Regions from separate parts of the Roseobacter cerffii genome, predicted to be linked through region 2. Evidence: riboswitches for the same ligand, from Rfam matches in the RefSeq annotation. Region 2 holds a riboswitch; each other region holds the start of a gene.
The links. A riboswitch is a leader RNA that binds a small molecule or an ion and turns the genes downstream of it on or off. The one in region 2 is predicted to bind cobalamin.
Positions count from the first base shown of each region.

Region 1: another riboswitch for cobalamin. It lies ahead of ACVC7O_RS02005 (energy-coupling factor ABC transporter permease); the one in region 2 lies ahead of ACVC7O_RS22265 (metal ABC transporter ATP-binding protein).
Region 3: another riboswitch for cobalamin. It lies ahead of ACVC7O_RS07495 (DUF1636 family protein); the one in region 2 lies ahead of ACVC7O_RS22265 (metal ABC transporter ATP-binding protein).
Region 4: another riboswitch for cobalamin. It lies ahead of ACVC7O_RS01940 (DUF1636 family protein); the one in region 2 lies ahead of ACVC7O_RS22265 (metal ABC transporter ATP-binding protein).

Region 1 is NZ_CM135757.1:413,878-418,083, reverse strand. It holds gene ACVC7O_RS02015 (metal ABC transporter substrate-binding protein) at 1-657, opposite strand, end outside; gene cobF (precorrin-6A synthase (deacetylating)) at 763-1,506, opposite strand; gene ACVC7O_RS02005 (energy-coupling factor ABC transporter permease) at 1,567-2,244, opposite strand; cobalamin riboswitch at 2,295-2,474, opposite strand; gene cobA (uroporphyrinogen-III C-methyltransferase) at 2,512-3,231, opposite strand; gene ACVC7O_RS01995 (cobyrinate a,c-diamide synthase) at 3,228-4,206, opposite strand, start outside.
Region 2 is NZ_JBTBYJ010000003.1:110,870-115,075, forward strand. It holds gene ACVC7O_RS22255 (metal ABC transporter solute-binding protein, Zn/Mn family) at 1-388, opposite strand, end outside; gene ACVC7O_RS22260 (metal ABC transporter permease) at 385-1,287, opposite strand; gene ACVC7O_RS22265 (metal ABC transporter ATP-binding protein) at 1,280-2,032, opposite strand; cobalamin riboswitch at 2,275-2,489, opposite strand; gene ACVC7O_RS22270 (BLUF domain-containing protein) at 2,557-3,669, opposite strand; cobalamin riboswitch at 3,770-3,978, opposite strand; gene ACVC7O_RS22275 (pyrophosphohydrolase domain-containing protein) at 4,019-4,206, opposite strand, start outside.
Region 3 is NZ_CM135757.1:1,524,809-1,529,014, forward strand. It holds gene ACVC7O_RS07480 (FecCD family ABC transporter permease) at 1-229, opposite strand, end outside; gene ACVC7O_RS07485 (ABC transporter substrate-binding protein) at 234-1,169, opposite strand; gene ACVC7O_RS07490 (ABC transporter ATP-binding protein) at 1,166-1,966, opposite strand; gene ACVC7O_RS07495 (DUF1636 family protein) at 1,963-2,370, opposite strand; cobalamin riboswitch at 2,492-2,704, opposite strand; gene otnK (3-oxo-tetronate kinase) at 2,887-4,164, opposite strand; gene ACVC7O_RS07505 (aspartate/glutamate racemase family protein) at 4,149-4,206, opposite strand, start outside.
Region 4 is NZ_CM135757.1:400,219-404,424, forward strand. It holds gene ACVC7O_RS01925 (flotillin family protein) at 1-582, opposite strand, end outside; gene ACVC7O_RS01930 (YqiJ family protein) at 628-1,299, opposite strand; gene ACVC7O_RS01935 (helix-turn-helix domain-containing protein) at 1,453-1,902, shown strand; cobalamin riboswitch at 1,974-2,178, shown strand; gene ACVC7O_RS01940 (DUF1636 family protein) at 2,265-2,663, shown strand; gene cobW (cobalamin biosynthesis protein CobW) at 2,656-3,714, shown strand; gene cobN (cobaltochelatase subunit CobN) at 3,718-4,206, shown strand, end outside.

The DNA.
Region 1 (4,206 bases), on a different replicon from region 2:
CCCAACCTGATCAGCGTTCATCGGCCAGAGGTAAAGCTCATTCATTCCGAAGTCGCGCGCCAGATAGCTGAACGCGCCTTCGCAGGTCACCAGCCAGCGCCGATTGTCCGGGATCTCCGCAACGGCTGCGCGAAGGGGTTCGATGGTCTCGCGCAGCGCGTCTTTATAGGCCGCGCCGTTCTGCTCGTATGTTTCGGCGTTGTCCGGGTCGGTCTCGACAAAAGCAGCAACGATATTGTCGATGTAGATCAGCGCGTTATCCAAGCCCATCCAGGCGTGAGGGTTGGGTTTGCCCTCATAGGATCCGGAAGCAATCGGAATCGGGTCGATGCCATCCGTAAGCGTCACCGACGGGATATCCTCCATGTTGGAGAGGAACTGCTCAAACCACAGCTCAAGGTTCATGCCGTTCCAGAGGATCAGATCTGCATCCGAGGCCCGCACGATATCCTGCGGCGTCGGCTCGTATCCGTGGATCTCGGCGCCCGGCTTGGTGATCGAGACCACCTCGGCCGCATCGCCCGCAACGTTTGATGCCATATCGGCCAGAACGGTAAAGGTGGTGACCACCTTCATCTTCTCATCCGCGGCGACTGCGGTCGCCAGAACCGCGGCAAGCGCCGCGACGGACGTTGATTGCATCACTCTTCTTAGCATCAGACTCTCCATGACATAGACAGCTCTTGCCACCTGTAAATGCAAATCACTCGCAACTGTCAAGTAATTTGAGAATGATTCTCAAGTTCTCAACGCACAATCTGTTCAGTTCGTGGTTTTGCTGAGCAGATAGGTGTCCATGATCCACCCATGCCGCGCCCGAGCAGCAGCGCGGGCATCGAGGATCTTGTCCGTGACCTCTGCCAACGGACCCGCCGCGATAATCTGTTCCGGCATGCCCAGGTAGGCGCCCCACCAGATCGTGAGGTTGGGCTCTGTCAGCTCCTGAAAACTTGCTTCGCCATCGAGCATGACCACAAGACGATCTATGCCCTCGGGCCATCCTGCATCGCGCAGGCGGCGCCCGGTGGTGATCTGGATCGGCCCATTCACGTCGTTGAGCGGGATCGCATGAGCTGCGGTCAGAGCCTGTATCGCCATAATACCCGGCACCACACGGATGGTGGGCGGTGGGATCAAACGTCCGGCGATGCGCAACGTGCTGTCATAGAGCGACGGATCGCCCCAGACCAGCAGGGCCACAGGCCCATCCGAACCCGCCTGATCAGCCGTCTGGGCCCACCGCACCGCGATCTCATCATGCCACCGCGTCACGCGCTCCTCGTAGGGCAAGGCGGGATCGCGTTCGGGGTAGTCGAACTGGAGGACCTGCGCGGTCGAGCCTGCAGCTTCGATGATGCGATAGCGCAGCTCGGCCAGATCATCTTTGCCAGAGCCCTTGTGTGGTACGAGGATTGTCCGCGCCTCGCGGATGGCCTGCAATCCTTCACCCGTCACGTGATGCGGTGACCCGGTGCCGATACCAATCAGCCAGAGCTCAGTGATCATATTGTCACCCACAAGAAAGCCCGGACCACATCGCAGGGTCCGGGCCGCGCCTTACCTAGATTACGCGCCTTCGTAGAGACGCGCTGTGAACAGACCCTCGACTTTGCCCGACCGAAGCGCCTTGGCGCCCGCAAGCACCGCCAGATCGGCAATTGGTTCGATCAGGATCACCAGAAGATACGCAATTCCGAAGGTCCAGACCGACTGGACCGTCTCGGCACCGAATCCCTGGCCATAGAACGCCCAGAACGCGACCCAGGCCACAACGCCACCCTGATACATGGCGGACAGCTTGAAGACGTCAGCATAGGCCAGATCGACATAGGCCCGATCCGCCGGGATGAACCGCTGCGCCAAAGCCGAAATGGCGAAGAGCGGCACCAGCAAAGTCGTGACGTTGACGAAATACATCGGCAGATCGCTCGGTGCGAAGAAAGCCCCCTGAATCAGGAGGCCAAGCGCAAGGCCGAGCGCGGCCGGCGCCGCACCCATCAGCAAGAAGAGCGTGGTGCCAAGAATGAAGTGCACCTCGGAGACACCCACCGGGAAATGCGGCAACACCTCGAAAAAGATGAAGGTGCCGAGGGCGGCCAAAACGGTCCGCACCGCGAATGAGCCGGCACTGTGGATCTTGAGGTCGTGGAGTGCGAGTTTGGCGGTATAGCCCGCAGCCCCTGCAGCGGTTGCATAGGCAAAGGCCATCTTGGCCCCATCGACGACGCCGGGTTCGATATGCATGATTGATCCTTTCTGTCCCGCCCCTCCGGCGGATAAATATCCGTGATCACACGGGTTTGAGCTTTACGGCAGGTCTCCTGACTTGCGGGTCGAGGCGCTGCGGTCCTTCCCAGCCAAGAGGCCAGTGGATCATCCGGAGCGCTCACCGCTTACAGTTGCGGGGGCAGTCTGAGACTTTCACTCAGTTCCCTTTTCAGCCACAAGTCGTGGCACCGTGCTTCAGTCGTATCCTTGATCTGCGCGCGCGGACAAGCGCAAAAGCGACGTTCAACTCTCGGCGAACGGCCCGTAGAGGATCAACGCTGGCTGGTCGCTGATTTCGCGGTCCAATTGCGCAGCCAGCTTAGAAACGGTGGTGCGCCGGATGCTCTGATCCGGTGTGCTGACGCTTTCGGCAAGGATCGCGGGGGTGTCGCCGGGCAGACCCCGTGCAGCAAGGGCATCGAGCAGCCTTGGAAAGGTTCGCTTGCCCATGAAGACAACGGTCGAGGCTGTGGGGTCTGCGAGGGCGTTGAGGTCGAGATCTTGCGGCAATTGCCCGCTGACATCGTGCCCCGTGACGAACTGCACCCGGCGCGCCGTCAGCCGGCGTGTAAGCGGGATACCCGCCGCAGCCGCAGCGGCACAGGCCGACGGGATGCCGGGGATGATCTCGTAGGGGACGCCAGCCTCGCGCAGGGCCACCAACTCCTCCTCCAGCCGCCCAAAGAGCCCGCTGTCGCCCGATTTCAGCCGCACCACGCGCTGGTCCATCTCGGCATATTCCACCAGCAGGCGGCTGACATGGTGCTGTTTCGGCGAGGGGCGCCCTGCCCGCTTCCCAACCCCCACCAGATCGGCCCCGGAGCGGGCATGGCTGAGGATCGGCCCGGAGGAGAGATCGTCGAACAGCACTGCGTCGGCCCGTTTCAGACGATCCACGGCTTTCAACGTCAACAGCTCAGGATCGCCCGGTCCCGAGCCCACAAAGCTGACGAAACCGGTCACGCCTGCTCCTCGGCGGTGATCAGGTGGAAGAAGGTGCCGGTCACATTGCCGAGGCGAGAGCCGGTTTCCGGCACAGGGTTTCCATCGGCATCCACGACGTCGGCCAGCGGCGCGTCGGGCTGATCGAGGATGGTCGAGTAGTGAAACTCGTGCCCGCGCAGAGCTGCGCCAGGTTGATGGCCGGGCAAGCCAGCGTGCAACACAGCCCGGCGGTAGCCGAGGTGAAATTTCCGCTTTTCAAAGCTGGTCACGAGCCCAAGCAGACCCGCCATCTCGTGCCGCGTGCCCTCCTTGTCGATGAGCGCCTGCCCCAGCGCCATGTAGCCACCGCACTCGCCATGCACCGGTTTGCTTGCAGCATGCGCCCGCAGACCTGCTTTGAACCGCGTCGCGGCTGCCAGGGTCGCACCGTGCAACTCTGGGTATCCGCCGGGCAGCCAGACAAGATCCGCAGCAGGGTCCGGCTCCTCGTCAGCCAAGGGTGAAAACGGCACAACCTCCGCCCCCGCGCGGCGCCACCCCTCCAGAACATGCGGGTAGGTGAAGGAAAATGCCGCATCCTGCGCCAGGGCGATGCGCTGCGCGGGTGGCTCTGGTAAATCCGCTCCCGATACGGCTGCGGCCCCGCCTCGCGCGGCCTGCCGGATCGCCGCAACATCGACATGCGCGCGCAGAAACTCGGCGTACCCCGCAATGGCCGCATCGAGATCGGGATGCTCAACCGCCTGGATCAGGCCGAGATGCCGCTCGGGCAATGTCAGATCTCCACGGCGCGGCAGGACGCCCAGCACCTTAAGCCCCGCGTTCTCCATCCCCAGCCGCGCGAGACGCTCGTGGCGCGGAGAGGCACATCGGTTCAGGATCACGCCCGCGAAGGGCACATCGGGGTTGTAGGTCTGAAAACCCAAGGCGGTCGCCGCCGCCGATTGCGCCTGCCCGCTCACATCAACGATCAGAACCACAGGCCAGCCCATG
Region 2 (4,206 bases):
CTACGCCATTGGTCAGTGCGTTCCATGCGTGCGGGTCAATCTCGCCATCAACGAGAACCGGCGTCACACCTTCAGTCGCGACATAGACGGTGCCGTCAGTGCCGGATTCGGCGATCAATGTGTCCGACCAAGTCTCAAAACCCATGCCATTGACGAAGATAACATCGGCTTCCGCCACCGCGCGCGCGTCGGCAACGGAGGGCTGGTAGACATGCGCGTCCGCATCAGGTCCAACGATGGTCGTGACGTCGGCGTGATCGCCCACCACCTGTTCAACCATGTCGCCAAGGATCGAGAAGCTGGCGACAACCTTCATGTCGTCTGCAAAAGATGGGAAAGCCGCAAAAGCGGCGAAGAGCCCAGTGGCTAAAGTGGTTTTGAGTGTCATTGAGGTCTCTCTTTGTTTGATGTCTGCGCAAGGGTTGTTGATGTTTGGTCGGACGGTTTGCGCCACCGCCCCCCAAAACCGAGAGGTCCCAAAAGGACCGAGATCAGGAAAAACCCACCGGCTGTAAGCACGATGGCGGGGCCAGAGGGGGTTTCCGGAAAGAGATAGGAAAGCGTCAAGCCGACCCAGCAGCTTGCGAGCGCGAAGAAGAACGTCAGGCCAAGCTGGCCTGTGATCGTGCTGGACCAATATCGCGCTGACGTTGCGGGCAATATCATCAAGCCAACCGCCATCAGTGTGCCGAGTGTTTTGAACGCGGCAAGCAGGTTCAGAACGAGAAGTAGCATGAATGCTTGCTCGATCAGCCAGGGCCGTTTGGTCTGTGCCTCAAAAAAGATTGGGTCACACGTGCTGATGATCAGGGGGCGCAAAAGGACCGCGAAGGACACGAGCGTGATCGTCGCCACGCCGCCTACAAGGAGCATGGAGGCGTCGTCGATGCCCAGGATGGACCCAAACAGGAAACTTTTCAGCGGAACGGCTGATCCTGCGGCGGACAGGATAAAGATGCCTGCAGCCAGGGCGATCAGATAAATTGATGCCAGGCTCGCGTCGCTCCGCAGGATAGTTTTGCGGGCGAGAAGTGCCGTTAACGCAGCAGCGACAACCCCGGCCACAAGGCCGCCTACGAGGAGCGAAATGACTGACAGTCCAGCAACAACAAAACCAATGACAACGCCCGGCGTGATGGCGTGCGCCATGGCCTCTCCAGCCAGTGAAAGCCTGCGCAAAACCAGAAATGCGCCGATGGGGGCAACGGAGGCCGACAGAACAGTGGTCGCAACGAATGCGCGCTGCATGAAGGCGAAACTCCACATCTCAGAGAAGAGCTCAAACATGCGCGGCTTCCTCCCGAGAGGCGCGGAACATCCAAGATACCTGGCTTTTGGAGAGGTAGTTCTGCGCAACAAGGCGCTCTGGCGTCAGGATCGCATCGACTGCACCATGGCAGGCCTCACCATTCCCAAGGAGCAATGCGTTGTCGCAATGATCTAGGACCGATGAAAGATCATGGACGACCAACACAACAGCGCGGCCCTCATCCCGCCAACGGTCTATGAGCGACAACAGATGCGCCTCAGTGGTTTGGTCCACTGCCGCAAAGGGCTCATCGAGCAGGATGAGAGGAGCATCCTGCATGATCACGCGCGCGAAAAGCGCACGTTGCAATTGCCCGCCAGACAACGTGTGCAAGGACCGATCCGCGATATCCAATACGCCTGCTGCATCCATTGCCGATGCAACTTTGGCGGTCGTCTCGCGATCCAGACGACCGCCAAGGCCAAAGCCTTTCCAGGCCCCCATTGCCACCAAATCACGCACCCGCAGCGGAAAGCGGCGATCAAACTCCGTCATCTGGGCGAGATATCCGATCTCTTTGGGTGCTCCAGCAGGCCAGCTGAGTTTGCCAGAAAGCGGGGCCATCAGCCCAAGAAGCATTTTAACGAAAGTGCTTTTTCCAGAGCCATTTGAACCCAATATGGCCAACGTGGAGCCGCGCTCTACATCCATCGACAACCCCCTGAATAATGTCAGCTCAGGGTATCCAAGTGCCAAGTTACGGATTTCCAAGACTGCTGACATCTACAGCACCGCCCAAATGCCGAACCAAAGGAATGCGGACACTGCCAGAGCACCGCCGATCAATGATGCAGTGCTCAAGCCGGTCAGGCAGAAGCCTTGCCGGTATGGCGCTAGCTCATGCTGTTCTGGGTCATTTGCCTCACGCATCGCGGCCTCCGCTGCGGCGGGGGCAATGAGATACGTCGATGTAGGTACGCAGTCGCGTCGAACATGTTGCCTCTCTCCAGGACACCCCGCCTGGGTCAGTTACACTTGCGATGGCAGGTCTCCTGACTTGCGGATCAACGCTCTCCCGAACCTTCCCAGGCGCATGCCCAGTGGTCTTTGTCGGGGTCGCTCACCGCCTACAGTTGCGGGGGCAGTCACGGATTTGGCGCCTTTTGGCTACACCGCACCGTGTTCCCATTTCATCTCGCCGACTCAGTTGTCTTTGAGAACCATCAACAGCAAGTAACGCTTTCCGAATGAAGTCGTCAATGATCCGGAACCATCGAAACCAGAGAGAATTTCGCGTGTTACGAAATCTAGTTGCCAAACTCGTCTTGCTGTGACGAAAGAACTGTCAACGCTTTCAGCGCCAGCCATTCCACGTCACCCGCGCGCAAAGTGCAAGAGTCCCGACCAAAACCAACGCGCGCAGGGCATTCGCAAATAGGACCGGAGGAGCGTCCGCCCACAAGAATTGGAAGGTCAGGGAAGCGCGCGTGGACCCGTTCGGCAAACGCATTTGATCGCTCTTGTTCCCCGGCGAGGTCAGCACGGGAACCGGTGACAACAACTGCGGTTGGCGAAGACCGCGAGATCGCTTCGAAGGTCGTTTCTGCATCAGCTTCCAGTACAACACTGACCGAAGTTCCGGTAGCTCGAAGCAAGTCCGCTTTGACGATCGCTCCGATGATTTCGCGGCTTCCCGGCGGGACGACAATGGATGTGCTGTGACGTGTACCAACAGGGTCTGGCACACGACCAGAGCGCTGCCAGAGACCGTTCAGGTTCGCAAGCCCAATCGATATCTGGGCGGAAGACCAGATGTCTTGCCGCCAGCCCTGCGAGAAGGCCTCGCATACATCGTCGACCAGCTGAGCGCGGCGGCGCACGCCCGTTAGTGCATGGCTCGGTAGAACAGTCACCATGCCCGGTTCATTGGCAACCAAGCTTTCTGCTAAGGCAGCAGCTCGGTCGGACCAGATCGCGACATCGAACGTGGCCTTTCGATAGCTCTCGGCGGCCTGATCAAAGGCGATCGTCGCGCGGTCCATGTCATAGGGCGGCGCGCTCACCAATTGCGCATTCGGCAACTTTGTCAGTGATTGGTCCGCCAATTGCATCGGCCAGCGTGCGAAGCGCCGCTTTGGCATCCAACCGGCGCTGAGGATTGTGACGTCGGTGTGTCTGGTGTCCTGTGAAATCCTTGACATGAGACCGCAGACATCAGCCGCGAGACCTTCCAACCATTGCAGGAAAACGCCTTCTCCCAAGAAAAGAACGCCTGAAACACGACGTCTCCGATTGTTTGCCGCGGCAGCGTCGGTCAGAGAAACGACTGAAGTGTGTGTCATCTTTCGAACCGGACGGCTCGCATAGGCCAGACGGAACACGCGACCGTCGTCGGGCACTGGTACCGCAACATGTTCCATCCGCAGTCCCTCACGGGGGACGGGGGCAGCAGGTCCATTGACGAATGCAGCCGTGGGTTTGGCGGCGTGCAGGTCTCAAGCCCACCGGTGCACCCCGCCCGGTCAAACGTGTCAGATGGCAGGTCTCCTGGCTCGCGGGTCGACGTTTTTCCGGACCTTCCCGAGCATCCCGCCCAGTGGTTCTACCGGTGTCACTCGCCGCTCACAGTTGCGGGGGCAGCCGCGGATTTGCCAAATGGGCGCACCGCGTTCCCTTTTCAGGCAGCCTCCACGACACGAAGCCTGCACACCATCATGGCCATTATGAACCGGAACTCAGATGTGTAAAGAAAAACTTACAGGCTGCATGTCAGCTTGCAACTTTCGCCTCGAGTAAGCGTGCGAGGTCAGGCTGCTGAAACCCCGGCCCCTTCAGGACTTTGCCATCGTCCCGCAGAACGGGGCGGCCATCGGCCCCCAGCTTGGACATGTTGGAGGAATGCACCTCTGCCATCGCGTCTTGCTTAAGCTGGTGCAGGCCGAACTCGAGAAACGTGC
Region 3 (4,206 bases), on a different replicon from region 2:
GGATGTCCCAGACGATGGCCTCGCGCCCCTGGCTCCAGGTCTGATCAACGAGGCCGGGCGACAGCTTGTTCAGCAGGACGCCCCACACCGTGCCGGTGGGCACCGACACCGCCCCCACGGAAATCGCTATCGAGAGCGACACAAGAAGCAGGGCCAGCCCGCCGAGCGGCAACGCCGCCTGCCTGAAGAGGCGCGGTGCGCGGCGGTGGCCAGCCGTGCTGTCCGTCATGGTGTCATTCGCCCCAGAACGCCCGCGCGAGGGTCTTGACGGCCTGGATGTTGCGGGGGCCAGGTGTGGCTTCGACGTATTCCAGCGTGACGAAGCGGTCGTTCTTGACAGCGTCAAGATCCGCGAAAGCGGGGTTCGACATCATGAAGGCGCGCTTCTGTTCGGCGGTCACCTCGCCGTAGTTCACGATCACGATGACTTCCGGGTTCCGCTCGACCACTTCTTCCCATGTGACGGTGGCCCAGCTTTTCTCGAAATCATCCATGACGTTGACCCCACCGGCGGCCTCGATCAGCGCGGTGGGCATGGCGTAGCGGCCCGCGGTGAAGGGCGCGTCTTCGCCGCTGTCATAAACGAAGACACGCAGGGGCGCGCCGGTGTCGAGAAGGTCCGTAAAGCTGGCAAGTTCGGCACGATAGCCATCGACCAGCGCCGTGGCACGGGCTTCGATGTTGAAGATGCGACCGAGGTTCATCAGATCCGCATACATATCCTCGATGCTGGCCTTGTCCTTCTGCATGATATGGGTGCAGCTCTCGGTGAGCTCGTAGACCTTGATGCCGAAGGGCTCCAGCGTCTCGGGCGTGACCTCGCCACCGACTTTCATGCCATAGTTCCAGCCGGCGAAGAAGAAATCCGCGTCCGCCCCCACAAGCACCTCCTTGGAGGGGTACTTGGCCGAGAGTTCGGGCAGTTCGTCGATGCCAGCGCGCATCTCCTCGTCGAGCGTTTTCCAACCCGAGATGCCGGTGTAGCCCACCATGCGGTCGGCAAGGCCGAGCACCAGCATCATCTCGGTCAGGTTCACGTCGTTCGAAATCGCCCGCTCGGGTGGGGCGTCGAAGGTGACGGACCGGTTACAGCTTTGCACGGTGGTTTCTGCCGAGGCTGTGCCTGCGGCGAGCAACAGGGCGGTCACGCCCAGGAAGGGGGACTTCATAGCAAGGTCCTTTCGTCATGCAGGTGGAATGTGAGGTGGTCGGTGTCGCTGGGCGCGAGACGTTCGCGCCTGGCCTGGATCTGGAATGCGCCGGAGACGGCGGTTTCGGAGAGCACGGTTTCGGGGGTGCCGAAGCCGAGGGCGTGACCGGACTTCAGCAGGAGAATGTCATCGCAGACACCCGCTGCGATGTTCAGATCGTGCAGCGACGTGACAATCGTCAGAGGCAAATCGCGGATCAGCTCCAGCACTTCCAACTGGTGGCGGATATCGAGGTGGTTTGTGGGTTCGTCAAGGATCAGCAAGCGAGGCTCCTGCGCCAGGGCCCGGGCAACCATCACGCGTTGGCGTTCGCCGCCAGAGAGCGTGCCGAGATGGCGGTCTGCGAACCCCGCGAGGCTCAACCGATCGAGCGCCGCGTCAATCTTTTTCGCCTCTTGCGCACCGCCGCTGCTGCCGAACCCTTGGCGGTAAGGCACTCGCCCGAGGGCGACGATTTCCCGCACAGTGAGCGCAAAATCCGTCGGTTGCTCCTGCAGCACCGCAGCGACCCGCTTTGCCACCATGCGGGGTGGCAGATGCCAGATGTCATCACCATCGACGCGCACCGTGCCGCTCCCCGGACGCTGGAAGCGGTAGAGCATCCGCAAAAGCGTGGTCTTGCCAGCGCCGTTGGGGCCCATGACCCCGAGCACGCGCCCCGCGCCCACATGAAAGCTCAACGGGTGCAGCGCCGGGCCGCGCATGCGCGCCGGTGTCCAGGAGAGGTCGGTGACGTCGAGGCGCGCGGCGCTCACGAGGCGCGCACTTTGCAGTCTTCGATGGCAAGTACCGCGGCGGGCACACGGGCGAGCGTGGTGGTGCGGAGCTTTCCGGGGCGATCGACCGAGGAGCACCAGCCATCCTGAAGGGCGCCGTACTGATGCGCAAAGTGGATCAGATCATCAATGTCCGTGTCCGGGTCGATGTCGCCGAAGAGATAGGTCGCCTTGCGTGTGCCGTGATAGGCGACGGTGCAGGGGCGGTCGCAGCCTGCCATGCAGGCGACGCCGGAAATCTCGAAGCTGTCCGACACCGCGTCTCCCGCAGCCGCGATGGCGGCCCGCAGTCGTTCTATCAGCTCATAGCCCGGGCGGCACGCTGACCCTTTGTGGCGGCACGACGTGCAGATTGTGATCCGGTGCTCTCGTGGCTCGTCCATCGGCGTCTCCATCTCCGGGGAGGGTGCGCCGAACAGAGGTATATGTGCACGGGGTTGGCCGTGGTTTCATCATAAGCTCCTGACCAGGCACCCCGCCTGCATCGAGTTGAAATACAGACGCAGCACTGCGCCCGTGATGGCAGGTCTCCTGACTTGCGGGTCGTCGCTCTCCCGAACCTTCCCGGGTTGGTGGCCCAGTGGTCCTGTCGGGGTCGCTCGCCGCTCACAGTTGCGGGGGCAGTCGCGGACTTGGCGCATGTGGTGGCGCCGCACCGCGTTCCCTTTTCATCTCTTTGGCCTTTGGCCGTTGAGAACCATCGCCCTTGACCAAATCGCCCTTGACCGGTGCGGTCAAGGGACAAAGCGACACGAACCGCTGAATTGAACGAAAAGGGGGGACGCGTCTTCAGGTTTGGCCGTGGTCGCCTCGGTTTCAGAGCACCCAGTCGCGCGAGACCGAGATGGCGCAGGTTGCGGGCGGGCGGCTCCTATCGGCGCGCCCCCCCTTCCTTGGCGTCATGTCCCGCTTTCCATCACCCGCAGGGCCTTCGCAAAGAAGTCAGCTGCGCCGAAGTTGCCGGATTTGAGCGCAAGTGCGACAGGGGCGGCCTCTCCAACGGTCAGTACCGGAACGCCGGGGTCGATCTCTGGGCCCAGCGTCATCGCGGATGCACCCATCGCTGCGGCGACGGATTGCGCCACCGCGCCCGAGGTCTCCCCACCCGCAACCACCAGCCTGCGATAGCCGGACCGAACGAGTGTGCGCGCGGTGTCGGCGAAGAGCGCGTCAAGCGTCGCGGCGAGTGTCTCGCTGCCGAACTTGGCCTGCATCGCGTTGACCTTGGCCGGTGTGGCCGAGGAGTAGGCGAGCGGTGCGCGCCCTGTGTTTTCCGCAAAGAACCCCAGCAGTGTCTCGACAGTGATGTCACCGGCCATGACGCCTTCTACGTCAATGGCGAGAGTTGGATGCGCCTTCGCATGTGCCGCGACCTGGCCGCGAGTGGCGCCCGAGCATGACCCAGCGAGGATCGCTTCGGGGCCGGATACGCCTGTGTAGGCCGTTGGTGCGCGGTCGACTATGCCCGCTCCGATCACGTTGCGGGGCAGGCCTCGCGCAATGCCCGACCCGCCGGTCACCAGCGGTGCATCCTTGAGCGCTGCGCCCAAATCCATGAGGTTGTCGTCGGAAATCGCGTCGGCGACGAGAAACCGGTGGTCCGATGCCTCGAGCGCTGTCCTGATCGCTGCGGGGCCCTGCGCGACCACCTCGAGTGGCAGATGGCCGATGCTTTCGGTCGTTTGAAACTGGAGCCAGCGCCGGATGTCCGGATCGGTCATCGGGGTCAGAGGGTGATGCTCCATCCCGGATTGGTTCAGCAGCCTGTCGTGTACGAAGAGGTGGCCTTGATAGACTGTGCGCCCGGTTGCGGGGAAGGCGGGGCAGAAAACCACCTGCTGTGCATCGAGCGCCCGGGCCAGCGCTTCGGCGACGGGACCGATATTGCCCTCCTGTGTCGAGTCGAAGGTCGAGCAATACTTGAACACGATCTGCTTGCAGCCTTGGGCGAGCAGCCAATCGAGCGCGGCGAGGCTGTCGCGGACCGCAGCCTCGCGCGTTGCCGTCCGGCTCTTAAGCGAAATCACCCCAGCTTCGATCTGATCCGGCGCCGACCCGTCGGGAATGCCGGCAAACTGCGCGGTCCGGAGCCCGCCGTCCGGGGCTACGCCCTGCGCGAGCGTGTTCGCGATGTCGCTCGCCCCGGTGAAATCATCCGCGATCACGCCGATTTGCATTTGCCAAGCCTTTGTCTTTGCGTATCCACCCGCCGCCGCATC
Region 4 (4,206 bases), on a different replicon from region 2:
GTTGTTCTCATCCAGCGACTCAAAGGGTGTCTGGTCCAGCGCGGTGAGCGAGACCGCCTCCAACTCCAGACCGTTCTTCAACAGGTCTTCCGAGATCGCGTTCTGCACCTCCTGCACAAAGCTCGCACGGTTCTCGTGCAGCTCGTCCATCGTCATCTGCGCCGCAACAGCGCGCAGGCCATCGACCAGTTTGCCTTCGATCATCTCGCGCAGCTGATCCACATGGAAGGTCCGGTCCCCCAGCGTCTGCGCGGCGCGGGAGATTCCGTCTTCGGTTGCATTCACCGAGACGTAAAACTCTACGCCCACATCAACCCGCATCCGGTCCTTGGTGATCAATGATTGATCGTTGATACGCGCAACTTCGAGGCGCAGGGTCTTCATGTTGACCTTGGCGATCTCATGCAAGAAGGGGATGACGATCACACCGCCATCCATGATCACCTTGCGACCGCTGGAACCGGTACGGACAAGGCTCGTCTCGCGCGTGGCGCGCTTGTAAAGCCGGGCGGCGATCAGGCCGATGAAAAGAAGCAGGCCAACGACGACGGCTGCAATGGTCAGGATAGCGTTTAAGGGCATTCGAAACTCCTCTCGTTGAGAAAACTGGGTAAGTCTGGCGGGCGGTCAGATCACGAAGAACTGGTCGCCGCGTTTGCGGATCAGGGTGACATCGCTGCCTTGCGGAAAGACGCCGTCGTCATAAAGCGGCTCGACCCGCAGGTAGTGGGTGTTGCCAAAGCGATCCTTGATCTTGGCTTCGGCAGGCTTTCCGCGCGCGGCGGTGCCTTGCGTGATCGTACCACGATGCCCGCCCAGGAACCGACGGCGCATGGCGCTTGTCTCGGTTTTCGGCATGATTGCGGCCACCCAACCGGTGATAAACCGTGTCAGCGTCACCGCAGGGACCAGCGCTACGGCCGTCGCGACCAGCATGGGCACAGCGATCCCGAAGGCGCTCAAAACGACCGATTGCAGGACCAGGCCGGACAGGCCGAACATGGTCAGAAAGCAAACCAGCCATATTAGAAAGGGCACCTCGCCAACACCCAACCAGCCGAGGAGCCCCGACGGACCAGACACTTCGGTCTCGACCAAATCCGCCGCATCGGCGTCGATGTCGAGCGACAGATCGAAATCCGCATCCATATCCACATCGACATCGGGTGCATCAGCCCCGATCCCCAGGACACTGCTGCCGAGCAGAAGGCTCAGAATTTCCAGCAAAAACAGGGCCAAAACAATCGCTAGAGCACTTGCAAAGGGCAAGGACTGCGGGTTGAGAAATACGTCCAGCATAGTCATCCTTTCTGCTCTCACATAAGCACTTCTTCACGAAAATGTTAGAGATAAATGTGCATATGGTGAAATTTTATTCACTTTAGTTGAAACATTGCAGAAATTTGCCTATCTATGCCCGGTCATCTCACGCAATGCACCCTGGGGCGCCCCATGCCGGATTTCATGCGACGTCGAAGACTGGCGCGATTTCTTAATCGCAGCGCGGATCGCGTTGGCGATCTCGATCCGCCCGAACGGGGCTGGATTTCCACGTTGAGGCAGGCGCTGTCGATGTCGGCCGAGGATGTGGCCGCGCGCAAGGGGGTCAGCCGCAACGCCGTCTATCAGGCGGAACGCAGCGAAAAGGAAGGGTCGATCTCGCTCAAGCAGATGGACCGCCTCGCACGCGCCATGGGCGGGCGCTTCGTCTACGCCATCGTGCCGGACAAACCCGTCGAGGCGATCAAATACGATCAGGCGCTGCAAAAGGCGCGCCTGCAGTCACAGTCCGAGACCGGTTTTGACGATATGCCAACAGAAGAGCAGCAGGACTGGATCGAAGACTACGCCGCACAGCTCATGCAGGACATGCCGCCCGATTTCTGGTCTCTTCCGAAGTAACCCGTCTGACCGACGGCAACCTCCCCGAAACCCCACGTCGGGTTGCGCTTGACAAGGCGCGCCGATCTAAAGCAACTGCTTGGTGCGCTGGTGCTTGGGCTTGCCTGAGTGAAAAGGGAATGTGCAGCCGCGATCCGGCAAAGCACAGCCGCCCCCGCGACCGTGAACGGAAAGGGCTGCCAAGGCCACTGGAGCATCGCTCCGGGAAGGTGGGCAGACCGCAGGCAAATGCCGAGATTCGTGAGCCGGGAGACCTGCCAGCGCGATGCGAAAACCGGACGGGGTGTTCCGGTGACGAGACACGCGCCCAAGGGCCTCTCTCGCCATCTGACCCGCGTCCCATGACAGATGGGACATGGACTATGACAACCAAGGCAATTGAGCCTGCGCCACCACCAACCGAACTGCTGGTCTGCATCAAATGTCGGCGCGGGCAGGATATCCCCGAGGATGACCGCCGCCCGGGCCAGCGGCTCTATGACACGCTGGCCGCCAACACGCTGCCCGATGGCATCCGCCTCACCGCCGTGGAATGCCTGCAGAACTGCGACCATGGCTGCACCATCGCTCTGCGCGGCGGTGATCGCTGGACGTATATCTACGGAAACATCGATGAAGTGTCGCATCCGGACGTGCTGCTCGACGGGGCGGCGCGCTACAACGCCACGCAAGACGGTTTGATCCCGTGGCGCGAGCGCCCGGAGCACTTTAAACGCAACTGCATCGCGCGCATCCCGCCGCTGGAGACGACCCATGACTGATCTTGCAAAACTTCCCGTCACCGTGATCACCGGCTTTCTGGGTTCGGGCAAAACCACGCTGATCTCGCAGCTCATGCAGAACCCCGGCGGCAAGCGCCTAGCGGTCGTTGTGAACGAGTTTGGCGATGTGGGCGTCGATGGCGACATTCTGAAAAACTGCGCCATCCCCGATTGCCCGGCGGAAAACATCATGGAGCTGGCCAATGGCTGCATCTGCTGCACCGTGGCCGATGATTTCATCCCCACCATCGAGGCGCTCATGGCACTCGAGCCGCGCCCCGACCACATCCTAATCGAAACCTCAGGCTTGGCCCTGCCAAAGCCCTTGCTGAAAGCCTTCGACTGGCCGGATATCCGCTCCAAGATCACCGTCGATGGTGTGATCGCATTAGCCGATGCCGAGGCCGTGGCCTCTGGTCGTTTCGCCCCGGATGTGGCCGCTGTGGACAAGCAGCGCGAAGCCGACGAGAGCATCGACCACGAAACCCCGCTGTCCGAGGTCTTCGAAGACCAGATCTCCTGCGCCGACATCATCCTTCTGACCAAGCCTGATCTTGCAGGCCCAGACGGTGTGGCGAAGGCCAAAGCGATCATCGCTGCCGAAGCCCCGCGCCCACTGCCCGTGGTCGAGGTGGCTGAAGGCATGGTCGATCCCCGCGTGATCCTCGGGCTCGAGGCCGCCGCGGAAGACGATATGGACGCGCGACCCAGCCACCACGACGCCCCCCATGATCACGACCACGAGGACTTCGACAGCATTGTCGTCGACATCCCCGAACTCGCAGAGCCGGCGGACCTCGTCCGCGCCGTGGAAACCCTCGCCGACGCGCACAACATCCTGCGGGTGAAGGGCTATGCCGCCGTTGCGGGTAAACCGATGCGCCTGCTGGTCCAGGCGGTCGGCGCGCGGGTGCGGCATCAGTACGACCGCCCCTGGCAGCCGGGTGAGGCGCGGCAGGGCCGTCTCGTGGTCATCGCCGAACATGACGACATCAACCGCGCCACCATCGAAGCGGTGCTGGGCGTGCACGCGCCCGAACCCGCCGAGTAGGCCATGCACGTCGTCTTCCGCGAAAGCCACGGTCTGGAAGAGACCGAGACGCCCACCGATCTGGGGCAGACGCCCGCAGATCTGGTGGTGCTCTCGTTTTCCGACAGCGACCTGGGCGCTTTCGCGGAAGCCTGGCGGCGTGGCGGCGGGCCCGAAGGCAAGCTGCCCACGCTCCGCCTTGCCAATCTCGCCGCTCTGAAACACCCGCTCTCCGTCGACACCTATGTGGAGCAAACGCTGGAGGGCGCGAAAGGTATCCTCATTCGCCTCATCGGCGGCGTACCTTATTGGTCCTACGGGCTGCAGCAGGTGCGTGCGTTGGCGGAGCGCAAAGGCATTGCGCTCGCCGTACTGCCCGCCGATGGACGCATGGACACGCGGCTTGACGACCATGCGACCCTGCCGGTCTCGACCCTGCGCCGCCTGTCGCATCTCTGCGACACCGGCGGTGTGGTAGCGGCGCAAGCGGCACTGGCACAAATGGCGCTGGCC